Regions from separate parts of the Paenibacillus sp. J22P59 genome, predicted to be linked through region 2. Evidence: riboswitches for the same ligand, from Rfam matches in the RefSeq annotation. Region 2 holds a riboswitch; each other region holds the start of a gene.
What was found. Region 2 has a riboswitch for cyclic di-GMP ahead of AC50YO_RS01075 (NPCBM/NEW2 domain-containing protein). Riboswitches for the same ligand answer to the same signal wherever they lie in the genome.
Positions count from the first base shown of each region.

Region 1: it holds a riboswitch for cyclic di-GMP, as region 2 does, so the genes downstream of both, AC50YO_RS06215 (methyl-accepting chemotaxis protein) here and AC50YO_RS01075 (NPCBM/NEW2 domain-containing protein) in region 2, are expected to answer to the same signal.
Region 3: it holds a riboswitch for cyclic di-GMP, as region 2 does, so the genes downstream of both, AC50YO_RS21410 (putative bifunctional diguanylate cyclase/phosphodiesterase) here and AC50YO_RS01075 (NPCBM/NEW2 domain-containing protein) in region 2, are expected to answer to the same signal.

Region 1 is NZ_JBXENX010000003.1:194,294-201,574, forward strand. Features, by position in the region: gene AC50YO_RS06180 (sugar phosphate isomerase/epimerase family protein) at 1-497, shown strand, start outside; gene AC50YO_RS06185 (glycosyltransferase family 2 protein) at 2,395-3,495, shown strand; tRNA gene AC50YO_RS06190 (tRNA-Pro) at 3,591-3,667, opposite strand; tRNA gene AC50YO_RS06195 (tRNA-Thr) at 3,677-3,752, opposite strand; gene AC50YO_RS06200 (YrzA family protein) at 3,820-4,029, opposite strand; gene AC50YO_RS06205 (YflT domain-containing protein) at 4,182-4,505, shown strand; gene AC50YO_RS06210 (hypothetical protein) at 4,542-4,865, shown strand; cyclic di-GMP riboswitch class I at 4,975-5,059, shown strand; gene AC50YO_RS06215 (methyl-accepting chemotaxis protein) at 5,148-6,896, shown strand; gene AC50YO_RS06220 (MFS transporter) at 7,004-7,281, shown strand, end outside.
Region 2 is NZ_JBXENX010000001.1:206,019-213,299, forward strand. Features, by position in the region: gene AC50YO_RS01060 (pentapeptide repeat-containing protein) at 1-204, shown strand, start outside; gene AC50YO_RS01065 (alpha/beta fold hydrolase) at 262-1,050, shown strand; gene AC50YO_RS01070 (sensor domain-containing diguanylate cyclase) at 1,089-2,063, shown strand; cyclic di-GMP riboswitch class I at 2,222-2,306, shown strand; gene AC50YO_RS01075 (NPCBM/NEW2 domain-containing protein) at 2,465-7,281, shown strand, end outside.
Region 3 is NZ_JBXENX010000014.1:100,299-107,579, forward strand. Features, by position in the region: gene AC50YO_RS21380 (glycoside hydrolase family 3 C-terminal domain-containing protein) at 1-791, shown strand, start outside; gene AC50YO_RS21385 (nucleotidyltransferase domain-containing protein) at 1,434-2,210, shown strand; gene AC50YO_RS21390 (hypothetical protein) at 2,201-3,040, shown strand; gene AC50YO_RS21395 (beta-class carbonic anhydrase) at 3,143-3,706, shown strand; gene AC50YO_RS21400 (cold-shock protein) at 3,910-4,110, shown strand; gene AC50YO_RS21405 (cold-shock protein) at 4,200-4,442, shown strand; cyclic di-GMP riboswitch class I at 4,784-4,867, shown strand; gene AC50YO_RS21410 (putative bifunctional diguanylate cyclase/phosphodiesterase) at 5,004-7,281, shown strand, end outside.

The sequences.
Region 1 (7,281 bases), on a different contig from region 2:
ATTATGTGAAAAGCCTGGCCTACATAGGCGATCTCTATCAGGCACGTGGCAAAAAGCTGCTCATAGAGACACATCCCGGAACGTTAGCGGATACGTTAAGCTCTACAATCTGGCTGATGGAGCAGTTGAATCATCCTGCAATTGCTCTAAATCTTGATTTTGTCCATTTGTGGGAGACGGGTACGGAGCCTCTTGTGGCATTCGAAGTGCTGGAGCCGTGGGTGGATTACTATCATTTGAAAAATATAGCTTCACTTGAGCAAGCTAATGTATTCGCACCGCATAGCGTATATTCGCCAAGCGGTGATCGCAGCGGTATGGTGCCTTTATCCGTGGGAGCCATCGACTACCGGCCAGTTCTTAAGCGGATGCAGAGTGAAGGAAGCGGCGAACGCTTTGCTTCCTTGGAATGGTTTGGGCCGTATCCTAAGGAAATATTGACGAATGATATTCAATTTATTCGTACGGCCTGTGAAGCCCAATTAATAGGAGGATAGCGTCATAAGGAGCTGTTCTTAAAGAAATTAGCAGGAATTGGTATTCCTGATTCCTAATCAGCACTTGGTGAAAAGAACCATCGTTGCCACTTTTACAGTTGCAACGATGGTTCTTTCTGTTTTATAGGGATTCACACACTATGATCTCTTACTGGGACAGCCCCTCTGTGCGCTCGTAGCAGTGCATTCGTTACTGAAGTGGGAGGTTAGTTGAAAACATACGATTTGCAGCAGATGGGCGATAACTATGTTAAGCAGTATAGGGGAGAAAAGGCTTGAATTGTGCAATAGCCGGTTTACTGATTATGATTAGCTGATTCATGAGCCAAGGAACTTCACGAACCAACGAACCCACGAACCCACGAACCAGCGAACCCACGAACCCACGAACCAGCGAACCAACGAACCAACGAACCAACGAACCCACGAACCAACGAACCCACGAACCCACGAACCCACGAACCCACGAACCCACGAACCCACGAACCCACGAACCCACGAACCCACGAACCCACGAACCCACGAACCAACGAACCAACGAACCCACGAACCCACGAACCCACGAACCCGCGAACCCACGAACCCACGAACCCACGAACCCACGAACCCGCGAACCCGCGAACCCGCGAACCCACGAACCCACGAACCCGCGAACCCACGAACCCACGAACCCACGAACCCACGAACCCACGAACCCACGAACCCACGAACCCACGAACCCACGAACCCACGAACCCACGAACCCACGAGCCAACAAACCAATGAACCAACAAACCAACGAACCAACGAACCAAAAGACCAATAAACTAATAATCAACAAACTAATCTATGGTTCTATTAATTTCTTAATTATTTAAGGGAGGAGTTCGAGTTAAGAGCGAGAGGCAGCGACTATGAGGCAAGTTCATCCAAGTGTGAGGAGAAGCGCGTATAATTTGAGTGATTAATGAAGAAAGCTGGGATGTATGAGTCTAGACTCATCCTTCAGGAAGCAAGGCTCGCGAGCTATGAGTCTAGACTCATAGAATGTTAGTTTTGCAGAGAAAACAGATGCAGGAGTGAGTGCAGCCTCATAGAATAGTGAGGGAATAGAATAGGAAGGATATCGCCACGCTCGGAGTAGGGAACTGATTAATTTAGGAGTTCGAGTTAAGAGCGAGAGGCAGCGGCTATGAGGCAAGTTCATCCAAGTGTGAGGAGAAACGCGTATAATTTGAGTGATTAATGAAGAAAGCTGGGATGTATGAGTCTAGACTCATACATCAGGAAGCAAGGCTCGCGAGGGATGAGCCTAGCCTCATAGAATGTTAGTTTTGCAGAGAAAATAGAATGCAGGAGTGAGTGTAGCCTCATAGAATAGTGAGGGAATAGGAATAGGAATAGGAATAGGAATAGGAATAGGAAAGTTAGCGCCATGCTCGCAGTTGAGCATTCAATAATCAAGTAAATGGCTATGCAAAGTGGATAGTTGAAAACATACGATTGGCAGCTGTGTTGGAGCTGTTGATTATTTGTTACAGCTCCCATATAACCAATCGGGATTGCCCACAAGCTATGGCTTCAATGAACATCTTTGTTCCGTCTGTTAATCTACCCAATAATTTTACAAAAGGATAGCAAAACAATGATACAAATTGTATACTTTTGGTAGGGCTATTTAGTGATTAGGGTCATCTATTGAATAGGTTTGTTGAAAAGAGACAGAAATAGAATGCGCAGAAGACTCAGGAATAAAGTCATGTAAAAGGAATTATAAACTAGTTGTTCAAGAAGTGATGAGATAAAGTCATGCACAAAAACATGTAAAAGAGACATGTAAGTGAGACATGTAAGTGAGACATGTAAGTGAGACATGTAAGTGAGTCATATAAAAGAGTCAGATCAAGGAGGGGTCGCCTTGGTAATCGGGATTTTCATTATAATGGCAGGCTGGATTAGCGGTTGGATATTATTTGGGCGGGTGAATTCGCGGTTAATCGTACAGAAGGGGAGTCACATACAGCCCACGACGATAACAGTTGTTATACCCGCACGCAATGAGGCTGCGAACATTGGGCCGCTGCTTGAATCTCTGAAAGCGCAGACTATGCAGCCGCTTCAAATTATTGTGGCTGATGATAGCTCAGAGGATGGCACAGTATTCATAGCGAGGCGAGCTGGAGCAGAAGTTATTGCTGCGGGAGCACTGCCTAAGGGATGGATGGGGAAAAATTGGGCATGCTGGAGCGGGGCTAAGGCCGCACGCGGCGAGCTTCTCGTCTTTCTGGATGCGGATATTGTACTGGAGCCCAATGCCCTTGCTTCTATAGCAGCTGGAGTTCTTACACGTGGTGGATTGCTATCTATCCAGCCCTATCACCGGGTGACTAAGCTGTATGAGAAATTTTCAGCTTTTTTCAATATTATTGTATTGGCCTCGGTTGGAGAGGGGGATATTCATTCTGGTGCTTTTGGTCCGTGTATCGCTTGCCGCCGGGATGATTATTTCCGCGTAGGCGGTCATGAAGCGGTTCGCGGGAAAATATTGGATCATTATGAGCTTGGCGTTGTGTTCTCCAAAGGAGGCTCGCCTATTTATAATTGCAGCGGAAAAGGGATCGTTAATTTCCGTATGTATCCGGATGGCTTCGTCAGTCTAGTTAAGGGCTGGGGCAAAAGCTTTGCGCTCGGTGCAGCTGCAACGCAGCCTATTGTACTGTTAGGCACAGTGCTATGGATTGTGGGAATCGTTAAGACAGTGACGATATGGCGGAGTATTGCTGCGGATCTGTCTTTAGAAAATATCGCAATAGGCGGTGTGATTTACGCTGCTTTCGTGCTGCAGCTTCGAGTTTGGTTCAAGCGTGCAGGCAGCTTCGGTTTTGGAACCGCTTTATTATTTCCGATACCGCTGTTTTTATTTCTCCTTGTGTTCACTTATTCCATCTATCAGGCTTATTGCAGAAGGCAGGTTCGCTGGAAGGGTCGTGATCTAACGATAGAGGAGGGGAGGTCCTAATGGACAGAGGGCCTATTAGAAATGAACATACCATAATAGAAATGAAGACACAAAAAAGAAGCTTGAATATTCAAGCTTCTGGAATGTTGACTTTATGGTCGGGACGACACGATTTGAACATGCGACCCCCTGGTCCCAAACCAGGTGCTCTACCAAGCTGAGCTACGTCCCGTAATAAAGATGGTGCCGGCGAGAGGATTCGAACCCCCGACCTACTGATTACAAGTCAGTTGCTCTACCAACTGAGCTACACCGGCGTGGTATGTCTTGGACACAAAAGTTATTATGCCATATGCTGAACGTTAATGCAATAGTTTTTTTAAATTATTTTTTTGCCTTGAAATGTACGACTGCGCTGTAATGCATTTTCTCCGTATTTGGGTTGAATACAGTATGATGCTGCACGGAATATACCTCAAGCAATAGCCCCTTGTTATTGTCAATCTGCTGGTCGATTCGCTTCTCTAATGTCCTCAAATCATACGCCTCGAAAAACTCCACTTTATCAGCGATAAGATCTAATCTAAACTCCATTTGTTACAGCCTCTTCTCAACTAGTATTTAGAATAAATCTATTATACCTTTCCTTCTCGATGTTTCAAAGTCTGTTCAACAGGTTAAACAGTCTTACACTGGTCAAGACGATCAGCAAATTGATATCGAATCTCGAAATGGAGGAATGACAAATGAAACCATCTGTACATGTTGTTGAATCAGGAGTAGGCGCTTTATCCGCGGTAAGAGAGTTGAATGTTAGAGGGTTTAATCAGGATGATATTTTTGTCCTAGCCCATGAAGAGGACCGTGAGGATTCATTGTCTGAATGGACAAATGCAAATAAAATCGGCGTGACGGAAGAAGGCGTGTTCAATGCGCTGGCTAATTTGTTCCGCAGTCGTGGTGATGAGCTAAGAGCGAAGCTTGAATCAGTCGGCTTGACTGAGAGAGAAGCAGAGCATTATGAGCAAGAGCTGGACAGGGGCAAGGTCCTTGTCATTGCTAAGCAATAAAAGTTAGGCCCATTCGTGTAGAAGGCGGTGAATGAAATGACCATTAAACATCGTGTTCCCTGTTTTGATAGCGAGGTTATCGTGAAGGAAATAGGTGAGGATGGACAGGCATTTCAGCTTAGTATTCAGAGTACGTCGAATCCACTTGGAATAGGCAACATCCTAGGAAGCTATTCCAACGAGGAGGAAGCTATAGGCTATTCCAACCAATTTTGTACCTTTTACACTGTTGCTCGTGAGAAAGGCTATTATTTGAAAGACACTAGCTTCGTTAAGCCGGAGCAACCGGACATACCTGTATCGGTTGTCTTATCAGAAGCTAAGGACGAGAGTCAGCTAAAAGAACTATTGCTAGCATAGATGAAAATGGGACTAGGTGCTTACTTAAGCACCTGGTCCCATTTTTTGGTTTTACAAATTGTAGGATATCACCTAAAATGGATCGGTATTGAAGAAGTTCAATGCGATTAACTGAAAAAGGCAAACTTATTGAAAAATAAGGACGCAAAGTTATGGGCCTAAGGTTGTATGACTAAGGTTGCCAGACCTCCAGATCCAGGACTAAAGAGCTGATAAAGCCATTTGCCCTTCTTTTGGGGTTCAAATGGCTTTGTTTTTTTCAGATACAGAGGAGAGAAAGCAATGCATCAGGTCAGACAATGGAAGAGCAAGGCGGCTAGGTTAGTGAATAAGCAAAAAATTACGGTGAAGCTGCTGTTAATTACTTCGCTTATCACCTTATTCAACGTGGGTGCTGGATATTTTATTTACACGCAAAATCTATCGGTATCCAATGCCGTGAAGGATGCGGAGCAATTGACTGCTGCGGAGCGAGAATATCGTGATGTTACCGACTTGCTATTGAAGACTATGCTGCTGATGGTGAATGCGATCGAGAACGATGATGTCGACACTAAGCCAATTACGGTTAATCTGGAGGCAGTCCCTGATAAGCTGGCAAAGCTTAGGGAGAAATTTGAGAAGCTGGATAAGAAATATTCGACTAACGATAAGGGAAAACAATATGCGAATCAGGTAAATGTGCTTCAGCTTGGGTATGAGGAGTTAAATAGCTTCGATCTCAGCTATGGAGAGCGAAATTCGGAAGTTAGAGCGTTACATATAAGAAATTTAATCGGTGTCTATACCGTCACTTTGAGTTATGCAAGTGATGTTATCGGAGAAAAAATGAATGCCGATGTGTTGGAAACAAATACGAGATTGTCCAAAAGTCTAGAGAAAGCTAATATTATCGTTATTATCAATGTTATCTTTTTAGCTCTACTCCCTTTTCTTATGTCCTATCAGCTTGGCCAAAGCATTAAGAAGGGTCTCGCTGGAATTATGGGGCGCATTAATGCCTATAAGAACAGCGATTTCACCTATAGCAGGAAGCTTGACAGGTTCGATGAATTCGGCGATATTGACCGATCCCTGTCGGCGATGGGTGGTACGCTGCGGGATACGATTAAATCGACGCTTGAGGTCAGCCATACCGTTCTTGGAATATCTGCTCAAATGGGTGAAATGGTTGGACGCAATCAAACCGCATCAGAGCAGGTAAAGGGACAGATTGTGCTCGGGACCGAGGTGCTGCTCTCGCAATATGATGATGCGTCATCTATATCTGCCATTACAGAAGAGATATCGGCGAGCTCACAGCAAATTGCTGCTTCCAGTGAATATATTAATAAAGATATGCAGGAGATGAAGCTGTCGTCCAATAGCGGCTCACAAGATATGGAAGGTGTCGTCCAAATGGTGAAGCGGGCTGCTGAGCAGTACGAGCAGGTTACGAAAGCTTTTGCAAGCATGACGGTTCGGTATAGCAATGTAACCAAATTTCTGGAGGGCATTCAGGATTTGAATACGCAGACCAATCTACTGTCTCTTAATGCTTCTATTGAATCAGCTAGAGCCGGCGAGCATGGCCGAGGCTTCGCTGTCGTTGCAGAAGAAATTCGCAAGCTCTCCGGCCAGACTGATTCGATATCCAAAAACATTGCGAAGGAACTAAAGCTTATCCAAGGTGATGTGACGCTTACGAGTCAACGTATCGGAGAATTCGCCCAGATCATATCGTCGACAAGGGAGGCTTCATTGACAGCATCCGTTACGTTCCAAGGTCTGGAGCAGCAAAGCAGTTCATTGTCGGAACAAGTCAGCGAAATATCGGTAGCGATCTCGGAGATTACGATTGGCATGACACAGATCGTCACAGCAGTGGATCAATTGCTCGGCACTTCGTCTGATGTAAATCAGAAGATGGAGCAGATGGGGCTTCTATCGACAGAGCAAAATGTTGTATCGGATAAATTGCATGGACTCGCCCAGCAATTGAAGCAATCCTCGACGGAGCTGAAGGAAAAGGCATCTCATTTCCATGTATAAAAATGACATGATTATATCCCTTTGACAATAGAAATTTATCCCTTTTGTTCTGAAAAAGCCATTTATAATGAAGTTGCGGCAAATATGGATCAGAGGGTGTTATTAGATTGACTACAGAATTACGACGAATGCTGGCAATGAATGGAATTAGTTCGGTTATTTTTATTTATATCGGTATTTTTGTTAATTTGTATATTTGGGAAAATGGGCAGTCGATCTATGAATTATCCTTGTTCAATATGTTCATGTACTTTAGCTGGGGGATAACGTTCACAATCGGAGCTGCATTATTGACGAAGTATACGATTCGATTGCTGATCGGGCTATCCGCGGGGCTAGGGGCAACAGCTTTTCTGCTGCTTACCTTTCTCCAGACGGATGTAAG
Region 2 (7,281 bases):
ATTGGATATGGTAATCCCAACCAACCGGAAGTAAGGCATAATGAAACTCCGATACAATTCTCAAATTGCAATTTACAACAAGGCCTGTTCTCCGATTGTAATTTAACGAACGTTAAGCTGGAGAATTGTAATATTAGCAGTCTAGTTATAAATGGAGTAAACATCGAAAGCTTATTGAAGAAGCATAATGAGAATAAGACTTGATATTTCCATGTTGCCCCTTCAGAATGAAGAGAACCTCATAGAGAAGGAGAGTTATAGATGATTGCAGCTCGGAATAATGTTAAGGTGTTTGGATCAGGAGAACGCACGCTTTTATTTGCCCATGGATTTGGCTGTGATCAAAGCATGTGGCAGTTCATCCTTCCTGCCTTTGAGGGAAAATATAAAATCGTTTTATTTGATTATGTTGGATCAGGAGAGTCAGATTTAACGGCGTATACGACGGAGAGATATCGTACACTGCACGGCTATAAGCAGGATCTCTTAGATGTTATAGAATCATTAGAGCTTACCAATGTAATCTTTATAGGGCATTCTGTTAGTTCTATGATCGGATTGCTTGCCTCAATCGAGCGGCCTGATTATTTCGATAGATTGATTATGATCGGACCATCTCCACGATATTTGAATGATGATGGTTATGTCGGCGGCTTCGATAAAAGCGATATTACAGAGCTGCTGGATATGATGGAGATGAATTTTGCTGGATGGGCTAGCTTCATGGCACCACTGGCGATGAATAATCCAGAGCTTCCTCAATTGTCGAAGCAATTGGAGAAAACCTTTAGCTCCGCAGATCCTGTCATTGCAAGAGAATTTGCAGAAGTGACATTCTTGTCCGATCATCGGGTGGATTTGCCTAAAGCGACTATTCCAACACTTATTATGCAATGCTCGGACGATAGTGTCGTTCCTCTAGAGGTAGGGCATTATTTGCATCAGCATATGCCAGGCAGCACGTTGCAGCTAATGAAGGCAAAGGGGCATTACCCTCATATCAGCCATCCGGAAGAAACGATAAGTTCCATCAATGAGTATCTTTATTGAAATGAGCTAGATTAGAATCTGTGAAAGGATTTATGCGAATGAATGAACGGCTGAACTATGCGCCATGTGGATTTATCTCTATTACACATGAAGGAATGATCACGATTGTGAATCAAACTTTTCTTGATAAGATGGGATATCATCGGGAGGACCTGGTGCATAAGCATTTGGAATCTATTATGTCTACGGCAAATAAGCTTATTTTTCATTCTTACTTTTATCCGTACATACAGCTTAATGGGCATGTAGAAGAGATGCTTCTAAGCTTGAAGGATCATAAAGGAGAAGCGATTCCTTTTATCGTGAATGGGCGAAGGTATGAGAATAACGGTATAGAGATGATTGATTGTGTATTGGTCCAAATGGGCAAACGAATGGACTATGAGCTGGAGCTTCGGGCTGCAAAGAAACAAATTGAAGAAGCTTATTGGGAAAAAGATCAAGCACTTGAGAAGCTGAAACAAATTCATATGGAGATTGAGCAGAAGCAAGCTGAATTGATGGAAATTAATGCGATTCTCGTGAACTTATCTATAACAGATAAGCTCACGGGACTGAAGAATCGAAGATTTTTTCAAGAGAAACTGGAAGAACAAATAGCGAAATATAGAGATGAACAGACGCCATTTTCTCTGTTTATAGTAGATATTGACCACTTCAAGCATGTGAATGATACATGGGGCCATCAGACAGGCGATCAGGTTCTGGAAAAATTGGCGCAAATCTTACAGTCCCATGCTCGTCAAGAGGATGTGGCGGCCAGGTATGGTGGAGAAGAATTTGTCCTTATCCTGTCTGGCACAGATATAGAAGAGTCAAAGGCGATAGCTGACAACTTACGGCATGCAGTAGCGGATTCTAGATGGGAAACAGGGAAGCTGACAGTGAGTATAGGCATAGCTACCGTTACCCCTATAGATTCTGACGCAACGCTCGTGAAGAAAGCAGATCAAGCACTCTATGCCTCCAAAGAAAATGGGCGCAACCTGGTTACGCACATTAATGATTTATAATCTTTTTATATAAATTGGAAGTATTCATTAATTTAATGGTAATATTTATTATAGTTTATTGAATAATTATTGAATATAATCTGAAATACCTATTTGGATATGCTACTAAATATTCATGTCAGTATACATAAAACTATGGTATTGTTTGTTTGTATTCCAAACTGAATAGGCAAACCTATGGAAATGTAGGGACGCAAAGCTAAAGGGACTAAGGTTGCAAAACGATGTCAGCCAGCTGCCAAAGAGTGTATGACGCTTTTTGTTTTTTAAAGCTGCTGAGGTAATGGAGTCTTTTTTCTATGCAGCTTTATTCACAATCAGGCTACTCTTATGGAGTAGTTTTTTTGCGCCTATTTTAAGTCAGTGGTTTGGAATTATCATTCATCAGGGGGCAGAAAAGTATGAAGAAAATGATTGCGATCGCCACATCAGCAGCGATGCTAATCAGTTTTTCCAGTGAGACAGGTTATGTGTTAGCAAGTGAGCTGCATCAAGCAAATGGAGCGAAAAACGTATTGGTAAGCCAAGCTCGTGCAACAAGCGCAGCCTCTGTAGCTCCTTTTGATTTATATGGCAAAGAAATTCTCCAAGCGTACAATGAAGTATTCAAAATGAACACTACGAATATTAAATCAATCAAAAGCAATGGCGGGAACTATCCAAACTCTGCAATAAATAAGGCTATTGATGGAAATATGGATACCCATTGGGAAACGGGCAAGCCTAACTCTGCCAGCTTTACGAACGAAGTCGTTATCCAATTGAATGAGGAGACGATCCTGAATCGCGTTATCTATGCAGCTAGGCAATCCAGTGCCAAAGGGAAAGGCTTCGCTCAGCAATTTGATATTTACAGCTCAGCTACGGATGAAGGTGACAACTTTACTCTCGTTTCTACTGGTGAATATAAAGGCTCAACGGGAGATATTGTGGCGATTCAATTCGCGCCAACTGCCTTTAAAAGATTGAAATTCGTATTCAAGCAAGCGAATCAGGATTGGGCGAGTGCAGCGGAATTTGCCTTGTACAAAGAAGATCCGGTCAGTGATCAGGTAGACAACCTGTTCACAGATGGAACGATGAGTGCTGTTACACCAGCTTATAATAGTACAGCAACAATTGCAGCGCTTGAGGACGCGGCGAAAGCCCATCCGCTATATTCTCTATTAAGAGAGCAAATAGAATTGGCTAAAAAGATCGTTAGTGGCGAAATCAATATGGAAGGGATGACTATTCAAGCCGAGCAGCATGGGGATATGAAGAAGCATGCGCAGCAAAATCTACGATTCGGCTTTGGAACTAACAATCAATCTACCGGATTCGTGGCTATGCCAGGCGATCAAATTAATGTCTATGTAGATGTGGAGTCTGCTGCGAAAGTGCCTTCTCTAGTATTCTCGCAACAGGAGGGCTCTTGGTCGAGCTGGGCAAGAGGCGTACAATTGCGTCCGGGTAAAAACACGATTACAGTACCTGAAATTCCAACCAACAGCGCTTATTCGAATGAAGTGACGAAAGGCGGAACGGTATATATCGTCAATCCCTATACGTCTGAAGAGCAAGGAAAAGCCCCTCGTATTCGTTTCGAAGGCGTCGAGAAAATTCCTTTTATGACGAAGAATACGGACCCCGAGCAATTCAAAGCCTTTTTGACTGCCTATAAACAAAGAGTAGACCAGGACAAGGCGGCGCACCCGAACATTCGAGATCGCCAATTAATAGACGTGGTCGAGATGGTCAGCGACCGGATTATCTTTACGGGAACGGCTACGGATGCCTACAACAAGTTTATTACACAAGGTCTGAGCCCAATGGATACTTTGACCGGCTATGACTACTGGATAGACAAAAACTTTGATTTCTATGGTCTGGATGGACGAAGTGAGCAGCATGATCCTAAGCTTATCCGAGAAAATGTAAGATTGATGCAGCCATACGGCTTCATGTATGCAGCGGGTGACCATACGGGTATCCAGCGTGGAGAAGTAGGGTTGATGCTAGAGGATTTCAGTAAAGTATATCCAGGCTGGGGCTTGACTCATGAGATCGGGCATCGGATGGCTGTTGGCGAGCGGGAATATGGCGAAATTACGAATAACATGGTAGCTATGCTCATGTCGATTGCCTATGATTCTATGGATAATCGGATACCGTTCGAAGAGATTTATAACTATGTGATTGAAGAAAATAAAGTGGCGATGGATCAGCAGTCGCTCAGCGCAAGGCTAGGAGCCTATTGGCAATTGGAGCTGGCGCATCCCGGCTATTGGGCGGAGCTAAATAGTCTATATCGGGAACGCAAGGTATCTTTGCCGAATGGTGATAACTCCAAGCAGCAATATTTAATTGAATTTTCTTCGGAAGTGCTAGGTTTGGATTTGAGCAGCTTCTTCGCTCGCCATGGCTTCACTGTTAATGCTGAGACAAGGGAGAAGGTTGGGAAGTATCCCGCTTCCAAGCCGCTATGGTATTTGAATAACTCGGTCATTAACTATGAAGGAACAGGCATAGAAGGCGGCAAAGCAGCCATTACGGCGGGTATTACTGCGAACGCGACTGCCAAATCGAATACGCTGAGCTTTAGCATAGATAAGGCTTTTAAGGCTGATTTATTAGGCTATGAAATCTATCGAAACAATCAATTAGTTGGCTTTACAGGTTCAGAGCAATTCATAGACAAAGGCATTGATCCTACGCAAAATTATACGTATAAAATTGTGGGCTACGATAAAAAACTGCAAGCGCTGAAGCCTGTAGAATTTAAGGCGTTCAAGCCTGCGCTGTCTGTTGAAGACCAAGTTACGCTGAAGCTGCATCAAGCTTTTGATCCAATGAATTATGTAAAGGCCACTAACTATCAAGGTAAAGATATCACGAGTCAAGTAGTGGTGAAATCGAATACTGTTGACGTTACGAAAAAAGGCAGCTACACGCTTGTCTATGAAATTAGAAGCGGTGAGACAACCGAGACCAAAACGACAAAGGTTACGGTGACGAGTGACTTTGCCTATCTGTCGGATATGGAAGCGAAATCAGCAAGTGTCGGGTGGAACCAGCTACAGAAGGATAAAGCTCCAGCAGGTGGAATCATCACATTACTTAGACAAGGTCTTCCAGCAACCTATGCCAAGGGGATAGGCGTACATGCGAATTCTGAGGTCATTTATTCGATTGAGGGTAAAGGCTATGATTTCTTTGAGAGCTATATCGGCATCGACCAAGCGATGAAAGGGAAACCTTCTTCCGCTACTTTTGAAGTATATGTAGATGGGGAGAAAAAATGGGCAAGCGATGTATTCCTGGCAAGCACGGAGCATCAATTTGTACAGATTCCTGTTACAGGTGCAAAAGAAATCAAGCTTGTAACGACAGATGCAGGCAAAGATGGAAATTCATCTGATCACACCGTATGGGCAGACGCGAAGCTCACGAAGGAGTCGAGCAAGCCTGTCATTACTGTACCAGAAGAGACGACATGGATTAAGCTCAGCAGCGAGTTTGATGTGCGGCAAAATGTACAGGCGTTTGATAAAGAGGACGGGGATTTGACCTCGCAAATGGAAGTCGAAACGAACGGTTTCCGTACGAACAAAACAGGTACTTATCAAGTGAAATTCACGGTAACCGACCGTGACGGAAATTCGGCAATCAAGACAAGAACGATCGTTGTATACAGTGCTAGTCAATATTTGAGTGATCTGAATTGGCAAACAGCAAGAACGGATTATAATGTTGTCAGAAAAGATAGATCTAGCACTAACGATACGATTAAGCTGCTGGTGAATGGTGAAAATAAGGAATTTGCAAAAGGGATCGGTACGCATGCGAACTCAGAAATCGTATATAATCTCGCCAATGCGAACTACGAATATTTTGAAACGTATGTAGGTGTCGATCGGAATATCCCGCAGCAGAACAATTCAAGCATTATATTCAAGATTGTAGCTGACGGACAAGAGGTCTATAACAGCGGGCTGATGAAATACGGCACGGAGGCGGCTCTCGTTCGAATTCCGGTTAAAGGCGTTCAACAATTACAGCTTATTGTGGACAACGCAGGCAATGGGAATGCTTCCGATCATGGAAGCTTCGGTGATGCCAAGTTTATCAGCTTGAACAATACACCAGAGCTTATTATACCGCCGTCTAGATCAACTAAGTTAGGCCAAGAAATTCAGGTGGGCGGTACCTATTCCGCAACGGATGCTGAAGATGGCGACTTGACTTCCCAAGTAAGAGTAGCAGGTGAAGAACGGGTAAACTTCAATAGAGCAGGGGAATATGCAATTACCTATACCGTAACGGATAGTGACGGAAATACGGCAACGAAGACAAGAACGATAGCCGTTGTGAACATGGAGGACGCCAAGTACCTTACCGACTATGATTGGAAGTCTACTACTAATAGCTATGCTTCACCGCTGAAGGATCTAGCCATCAGTGCGAAAGCGCTAAGGCTAACGGACGAGAATAATCGTGAGGTCAGCTATGAGCGCGGAATTGGAGCGCATTCCAACTCTACGATCGTGTATGATCTCAGCAACAAAAACTATGATTATTTCACTTCCTTCGTTGGTGTTGATCGACATATGTATGGCACTATCGGTTCGGTTACCTTTGAAGTATACGTAGACGGAGACAAGAGGTTTGATAGTGGTCTAATGAATTCCAGAGACCCGCAGAAATTTATCGAAGTCGATATTAACGGTGCGCAAGAGCTCAAGCTGGTCGTTACAGATGGAGGGAACGGCAACGGCTCTGACCATGCGACATGGGGAGATGCGAAGCTTCATTTTGCCAATGCGGACAGGCTGTATACCGTAGATCTAGCAGCAGCGCTTGAAGCTGCCAAAGCAATTAATTCAGAGATTTATACCGCAGAAAGCTTGGAAGGCTTCACAACGAGCATGAAGAGAGCTGAAGAAGTGCTGGCTAACAAGCAAGCTTCCCAACGGGAAATAGATGAAGCAGAGCTGGCATTAAAAAAGGCGATCGAAGGGTTGGTCGAAATTGATTTCAACCAAGTCATTACTGTTCAAGACAGCTATTTAAAAGATTCGATTATGAAAACATTGGGCGTAACGGGTGAATTGACACTGGGAGATATGCTCAAGCTTACCAGCTTAACTAGTGATTCACGTAGAGTGAGATCTCTTGCAGGGCTTGAGCATGCCAAAAACTTGGTTACTCTGGATGTTACGGGGAGTGAGATTACGGA
Region 3 (7,281 bases), on a different contig from region 2:
GCGCTCTGCGGGAAATATATTTGAAGGGCTTCGAAATCGCAGTCAAGCAAGGCGGAGCGAATTCGATTATGACCTCCTACAATCCGGTTAACGGACATTGGGCAGCTTCCAACTATGATTTGAATACCACAATTCTTCGTGGGGAATGGGGCTTCAAAGGAATTGTCATGACTGACTGGTGGGCCATTATGAATGACGTGGTTAATGGAGGCCCAGCAGATCGGAAATTTACGAATTGGATGGTTCGGGCACAAAATGATCTGTATATGGTAGTCATGAACTATGGCGCGGAGATCAATGCATGGAATGACAACACACTCGATTCTCTGGATAATGGCACTTTGACCCGCGGTGAGCTTCAACGCAGCGCCATGAATATTTGTGAGTTCCTCATACAAGCGCCGGTATTCTCTAGAAAACAGGTGATTGAGGAAGCGGTAGGCTCCTTCACAGCCAATCCGGCACTATCGAAGGAACATGCACAGTCATTAGCGGACAATGCACAGGTGAACCCTGCATCAGCAGGCTCGACTGTAGTCAATGTAGATCAAGCCGGGGATTATCGGATTATTGTACACATTATGTCTCCGGAATCCGAGCTGGCGCAAAGTGCCTGCAGCGTGACGCTTAATGATCAGCCGATGACGGTTATTCAAACGAATGGTACAGATGGCAGATGGATTAAACAAAAGCTTGTGAAGGTTGCTCTTGAAGCAGGGCTATATGAGCTGAAGCTGGATTTCGTTAAGCCAGGTCTGCAGATCGACTGGATCGAATTTAAACAAGTGTAAGAGTATTTGTATAGAGGCTCCCGTAAGCTTCTGTTTAATATTGGGTGAAGAGAGAAACCTCCGTTTCCACTTAACAGTGGCTTCGGAGGTTTTTTCTTTTATCTAAGGATTTCATTCACTAGTCTGCTGCTTGTGGAGAAATCCTCGCTGTTTACAGGCGAATCTCTTTGTGGTCATTACGGTAATCCCTCCATACACTCATAGTCAAAGTAGTGTTAATAAAGCTGCTTCTTACTAGCTGATCAATAAGGCAGCAATCCCAATCCCCGCTCATACTCTGGAGGCATGAGGAAAGTACACCAAAGTGTGAGGAGAAGCTCCCATAATTATGACGATTAGTGTGGAATGCCCTGAGATATGAGGAAAACCTCATACCTCAGGAGGTTAGGCTCTTGAGCAATGAGGCTAGCCTCATACAATGCTTCTCATGGCGGAAGAGCAGGTTGTATGGATGAGAATAGCCTCACAGATTAGTGAGGTTATCGGTGTGCTCGCGGATGAAGTTATCCCTTAGATAGCTGGTCTCTCTTGAAACAGCTCCTTTTTCTACAGGTTCGCCATACTTTCGACCTGTTCGTTCACTCTGAATCGTGAGAAGATCAGTGCAACAGAACGTCATTGATTAGAAGGGACGGATATCAAATGATAGATAAAACCATTAAAGAAGAGCTGCATAGGCTGGAGCAAGAAGAACAGATTCGCATCCTATACGCCTGTGAATCCGGAAGCAGGGCATGGGGCTTCCCGTCACAGGATAGTGACTATGACATTCGGTTTATTTATATCCGGCCAGTTAATTGGTATCTATCTCTATTCGATAAACGTGATGTTATTGAACGACCTATTAGCAACAAGCTCGATATTAGCGGCTGGGATCTCAAGAAGGCACTCCATTTGTTCCGCAAGTCCAATCCGCCATTATTGGAATGGATGCAGTCACCGATTTGCTACATGGAACAATACAGCATTATAGAACAATTGCGTGGCATGTCCCCGCTTACTTTTTCTCCACGATCATGCCTATATCACTATATGAATATGGCTAGCGGCAACTATCGGGATTATTTGCAAGGCGAGAAGGTTAGGATTAAGAAATATTTCTATGTGCTGCGCCCGATTCTAGCATGCGGGTGGATCGACAAGTACGATGAAATGCCGCCTATACAATTCGATACATTGGTGCAACACCTTATTCCGCAAGATACGCCGTTGTGGCATGAGATTCAGCATCTGCTCCTTCGTAAAAAATCAGGAGAAGAATTGGACTTTGAGCCGAAGATATCCTTGATTAATGAATATATAGAAGAACGTTTGCTTTATTATGAACAATTGACTGGGGCAGTACAGGCAGTAGGGATGAATCTGGATGCACAGCTGGATGAATTGTTCCGCTCGGCTTTACAAGAAGTGTGGGGATAGACCTGCCATGGAAGGCGATGGGGAACGGATTGATTCAAAAGCAGTTCAGCTTGATCGAGAGGGCATTGGATACGGAGCTTGCATTCTTGGGACAGAACGGTTTCGAGGAAGCCTTCGACAAGCTGTCGGCTACTTATAACGAGAGCGGGTTCGAGAAGGATCAGTACCATCAGTCTAAGACAGCGCTGAGCGACAAGTATGGCTCAAGTGTGTATCAGAATTATAAGCATGTTCGAGAAGTGCAGGATACGTATATGCCTTTGGCGGAGCATACGAAGGCTTACCGAGTCTATAAGAAGCAATTGGGGCTATACGCAGGGGAGGCAAAGCTGGCTTATAAGCCGTTCGCGCTGCTCAAGGAAGTATATGAGAATGGGGAGGAACGCTTGCCGGATGAAACGACCTCCACGATCTATCGTTTCCTATCAGAGGATGACTTTATGCTGATTAACCTTACAGAGCCGGATGGATATGAAAGGGCAGAGAGCTATTTCTCCAAGCTGACAGTTGAGAACCAGATGGAAGGGGTCGTCATTAAGCCGGAGCGGGTGAGTGATAACGCCGTGCCTTATCTCAAGGTGCGCAATAGCAGCTATCTCTCTATTGTTTATGGGTACGACTACAAATTCCCGCATAAATACAGCAAGCTGATGAAGCAGAAAAATATTAGCTCGAAGCTCAGAACATCAGCTAGTGAATATCGTTTGGGAGCTCGAATGCTATCGGTGCGATTCAATGAAATTACACCAGCCAATGAGGCTTACAAAGAAACCGTAGCCAACCTGTTATTCGAGGTTGCGAAGGAGAAGGAGCTTGATCCGAGGCTGTAGGGCATTGCACGGCGGGGCTTCGACAATTTTGCCATCCTTATAAATTTGATGTTAAAATAAAAAAACCTATTCAGGTTCAGCATCATTTAAGGAGGCCATCAGATGTCTATCGTCCCCAGCTTATTGGCATATAATCAACAATTCGTCCAAGAGAAGTCCTATGAGGATTACTTAACGGACAAGTACCCGGATAAAAGAATAGCGATTCTTACTTGCATGGATGCACGGCTTAGCGAGCTGCTTCCGAAGGCGCTTGGTTTGAAGAATGGCGATGCGAAGTATATTAAAAATGCGGGTGCCATCCTAACCCAGCCCTTCGGCAGCGCTATGAGAAGCATTCTGGTAGCGGTATATGAATTAGGAGCACGCGAGATTATTGTCATAGGTCATCTCAATTGCGGAATGACGGAGATTGAACCGGATCGGATTATCAGCAAGTTTGCCGAGCATGGCATCGATCCTTTGGTTATTGAGACACTTGAAAATTCGGGCATTCGAATGGAAAAGTTTCTGCGCGGGTTTGAGCGCCCGGAGGATGGGGTCATGCATAGCGTTAAGATGATCCGCAAGCATCCGCTGTTCCCTGAGGCTATCCCTGTACATGGGTTTGTTATGGACCCGGAGACAGGCGCACTTGAGATGATTGTGGAGGATTATAGAGAATAATTCCATTAAGGTATAGGCCATGCAATCATTTCTAAAATATAGAATTTGCTATTCGTCTCAAAGTAAGGTATTATTAGTATATTGGAATTTAACCTAATTCACATATTGCCGAGGGTTATTATTTTAATTACTAACCTTGTGCAATATGTGAATTTTTATTTGTAACAGGATAAGAATTTCATGTAAAATTTGGAGGTGTTTCTATGCAAACAGGAACAGTTAAATGGTTTAATGCAGAAAAAGGATTTGGTTTTATCGAGGTTGAAGGCGGCGAAGATGTATTCGTACATTTCAGCGCAATTACAGGCGACGGCTTCAAATCGCTTGACGAAGGTCAAAAAGTAGAGTTTAACGTCGTTCAAGGTCAAAGAGGCCAACAGGCTGAGAACGTTGTAAAACTGTAGAATAATGATCAAATCCCCAAACGAACCGTTTGGGGATTTTTAATATCATGCTACCCAGTCACAAAGATTGTTCTGAGGGGGAAGGTCCATTGAATTATTCTTGGAATAGACCGTTGGAGAATTTACCTGAAGAAATGACCACTATTTGGTCCTGTACAAGCGTACAATGCAACGGTTGGATAAGAGATAGCTTCTCATTCAAAGAAGATCCTGTATGCTTGCAGTGTAAGTCTTCTATGATTAGCAGCACTAAGGTTCTGCCGATACTGATCTCGTCCGATCAGCAAATCAAGCTGCACAGAAAGAACCAAAAAGCAGGGAAAATATCGTAATACTATGATGTGTAAACCCACAACCGCACGAGGTTGTGGGTTTTTGCTGTCCAGCTTCATTATGACGTTACAATAATGTGAGATATGATGCAGCCCTTTCTGGTATGAATAGAAAAGAGAGGAAAGCAGCTAGCGCGGCTTATTTTTTTATCGACGGATAACAGCGGGATCGCCCGCTGTAATTCGTATTTTTTGGTTGTTTTGCATGAAATTTGTCGGAAAAAAACAGCTAAAAATCGCGAACAGACACGATGTTTGTCGGTATTAAAATAATGCCAAAAAAGCATGAAAATGCTACCAATTTCACGTTCCTTTTAGTAAAATATAAATATTATAATAACATATAGAAAAGGCAAACTATGCGAGAGCATAGGACGCAAAGCCACGGGTCTTAAGTAAATTCATATGACAGCCGGGTTGCAGACCGACATATCTATTATGTTGATTGGAGACCAAATAGCTGCACATGCATCGCTGTTGGTTTTTTTTATATGGGAATCAAAACAAACCTTTCTCTCATCACGACCCATTGTATTGATATGCGTCAGGAGGATTGCGCCCATGTGGAGACTTCTCGTTAATTCCGACCCCCTTCGCAGGTGGCTCTTTATTGCAGGAGCTGTTATCTTAGCTCTTGGTAGCGCTTCACAGCCCTTGCAGCTTATTTATGGCATTACGTTTACCTTCACGAATATTCTGCTGCTGTCTTTGGTCCGATTGTTCGGATTGCGAGTTGGACTGCCTGCTGCTGCCGTCGTGTATGCTGCCGCTATATTCCTATTCTATGATCCAGCGTTTGTAAGTATCTTCCTGCTCGAAGTTTGTTGGATTGGTTATTGGCTGTTAAGAAGGCCAGGCTCCATGATTAAGATGGATGGCTTATTCTGGTTAATAATCGGTACCCCGATTACGTTTGTTGCTTGCTTGCTCTCTGGGGTATTCTCTCCGACCGAATTTTTTCTGCTGCTTGCTATTACGGCATCCAATGGTTTGTTCAATACGTTAGTCGCAGAAATATTAGTCGATTATTTGCCCTTGGCACGGTGGCTTGGCCTTATTAAGGACAAATCTCGCCCAATCCCGTTCCGCAGGGTGCTGTTCCACCTCTCGATAGCCGTTGTAGCTCTATCGTTCCTCGTGAATATGATCATTAGCGGTTGGAATTCCTATGATGTGTCGACTCGCACGACACTCCAAACGGCCAGCAATACGGCGAACAGCATAATGAAAGAACTTGAGCAATGGAAGCAAGAGGATGTACTGGGTATTCGCACAGAGCATATTATACAGATGGGATATCTTCAAGAAATTATTAATCGAAATACGACTCAGAAGCTGTTCGACCTTACGATCACCAGCACAGAGCGGAATAAGGTATTGGCGACCAGCAATGCAATGCCTCTGACAGCTCAACAGCATGCTGAAGCAACGTCGGCTATTCCTATCGTAGAAAACTTTTTCATTGAAGTACCTGCCCAATCGACCGTTCTTCTCCCAACCCAACAATGGCGGAATGCACATTATGTTTATAAGGTTGAGCTGAACCGGGTTCCCTTGACGCTTAGGGTCAGTGTTCCTGTTGAGGTGTACCAGGGACAGATGTTCCGAGAATATATTTATCAATTGCTGTATATGCTCGGAAGCGTCGCGATTGCCGCTATGCTGGCATTAGCTATTAATCGCTGGTTAAGCCGCAGCCTGATGCAACTGGCTGAATCGACGACCGATCTGCCTATGAAGCTGAAGCAGATGGTCCCTTTGGAATGGCCGAACAGCAGTATATTAGAGATTTCCTCACTCGTACACAACTTTAAGGATATGTCCCAGAACCTGCTGTTGATGTTCCAAGAAGCGGTATGGATGAATCAGCAGCTTCGCACATCTGAGGAGAAGCTCCATCAGTTAGCTTATTATGACAGCCTCACTGGATTGCCCAATCGCTTGCAATTCCGGAACGTGTTAACCGAATGGCTGTCACACGCGACTAATCGCAATGAATGGGTTGCTGTTATGTTCGTTGACTTGAATCGATTCAAGCAAATCAATGACACTCTTGGCCATGTAGCTGGAGATATGCTCCTGCAGAAGGTAGCGGAGCGCTTCCTTGCTATTATGGACGAGAGAAGCAGCGTATTTAGACTGGGCGGAGATGAATTTGTGTTCATCCTGCGTTATGATTCCTGCGATGCTCCGAGAGCTTATGCGGAACAGATCTGCCGATGCTTTGAAGAGCCATTCGAGCTTGAGGATTCTTCTGTATATACGACGATCAGTATCGGCATTAGCCTGTATCCGGAGCATGGAACGTCTATTGATGCCATTGTGAAAAAAGCAGATATGGCCATGTATGTTGCGAAGGAGCAAGGTGCGAGCAGCTATCATTTCTTTGATCAGGCACTGGAGGATGTCATTAACGAAAAAATGCATCTGGAGAATGGAATGCGTAATGCTCTGCTTGATGGACAGTTCTTTCTGGTCTATCAACCGAAGGTTAGCCCGAAGACCTGCAAGACGATAGGCTTCGAAGCGCTGATCCGTTGGAATCATCCTGATAAGGGACTTATCTCTCCCGTCAAGTTCATCCCGTTGGCAGAGACATCCGGCATGATTATCGATATCGACTTATGGGTTTTCCGAGAAGCATGTCGACAAACGAAAGAATGGCAGGATAAAGGATTTCCCAAATTGCCGGTTTCGGTTAATTTATCCGCCAAGCACTTTTATCAAGGCAACCTGATAGAGAATATTCGCGGCATATTGGAAACTACAGGTCTTGAGGCTCAATATATGATTATTGAAATTACGGAAAGCGTGTTTATAGAGCAGATGGAGACGGTAA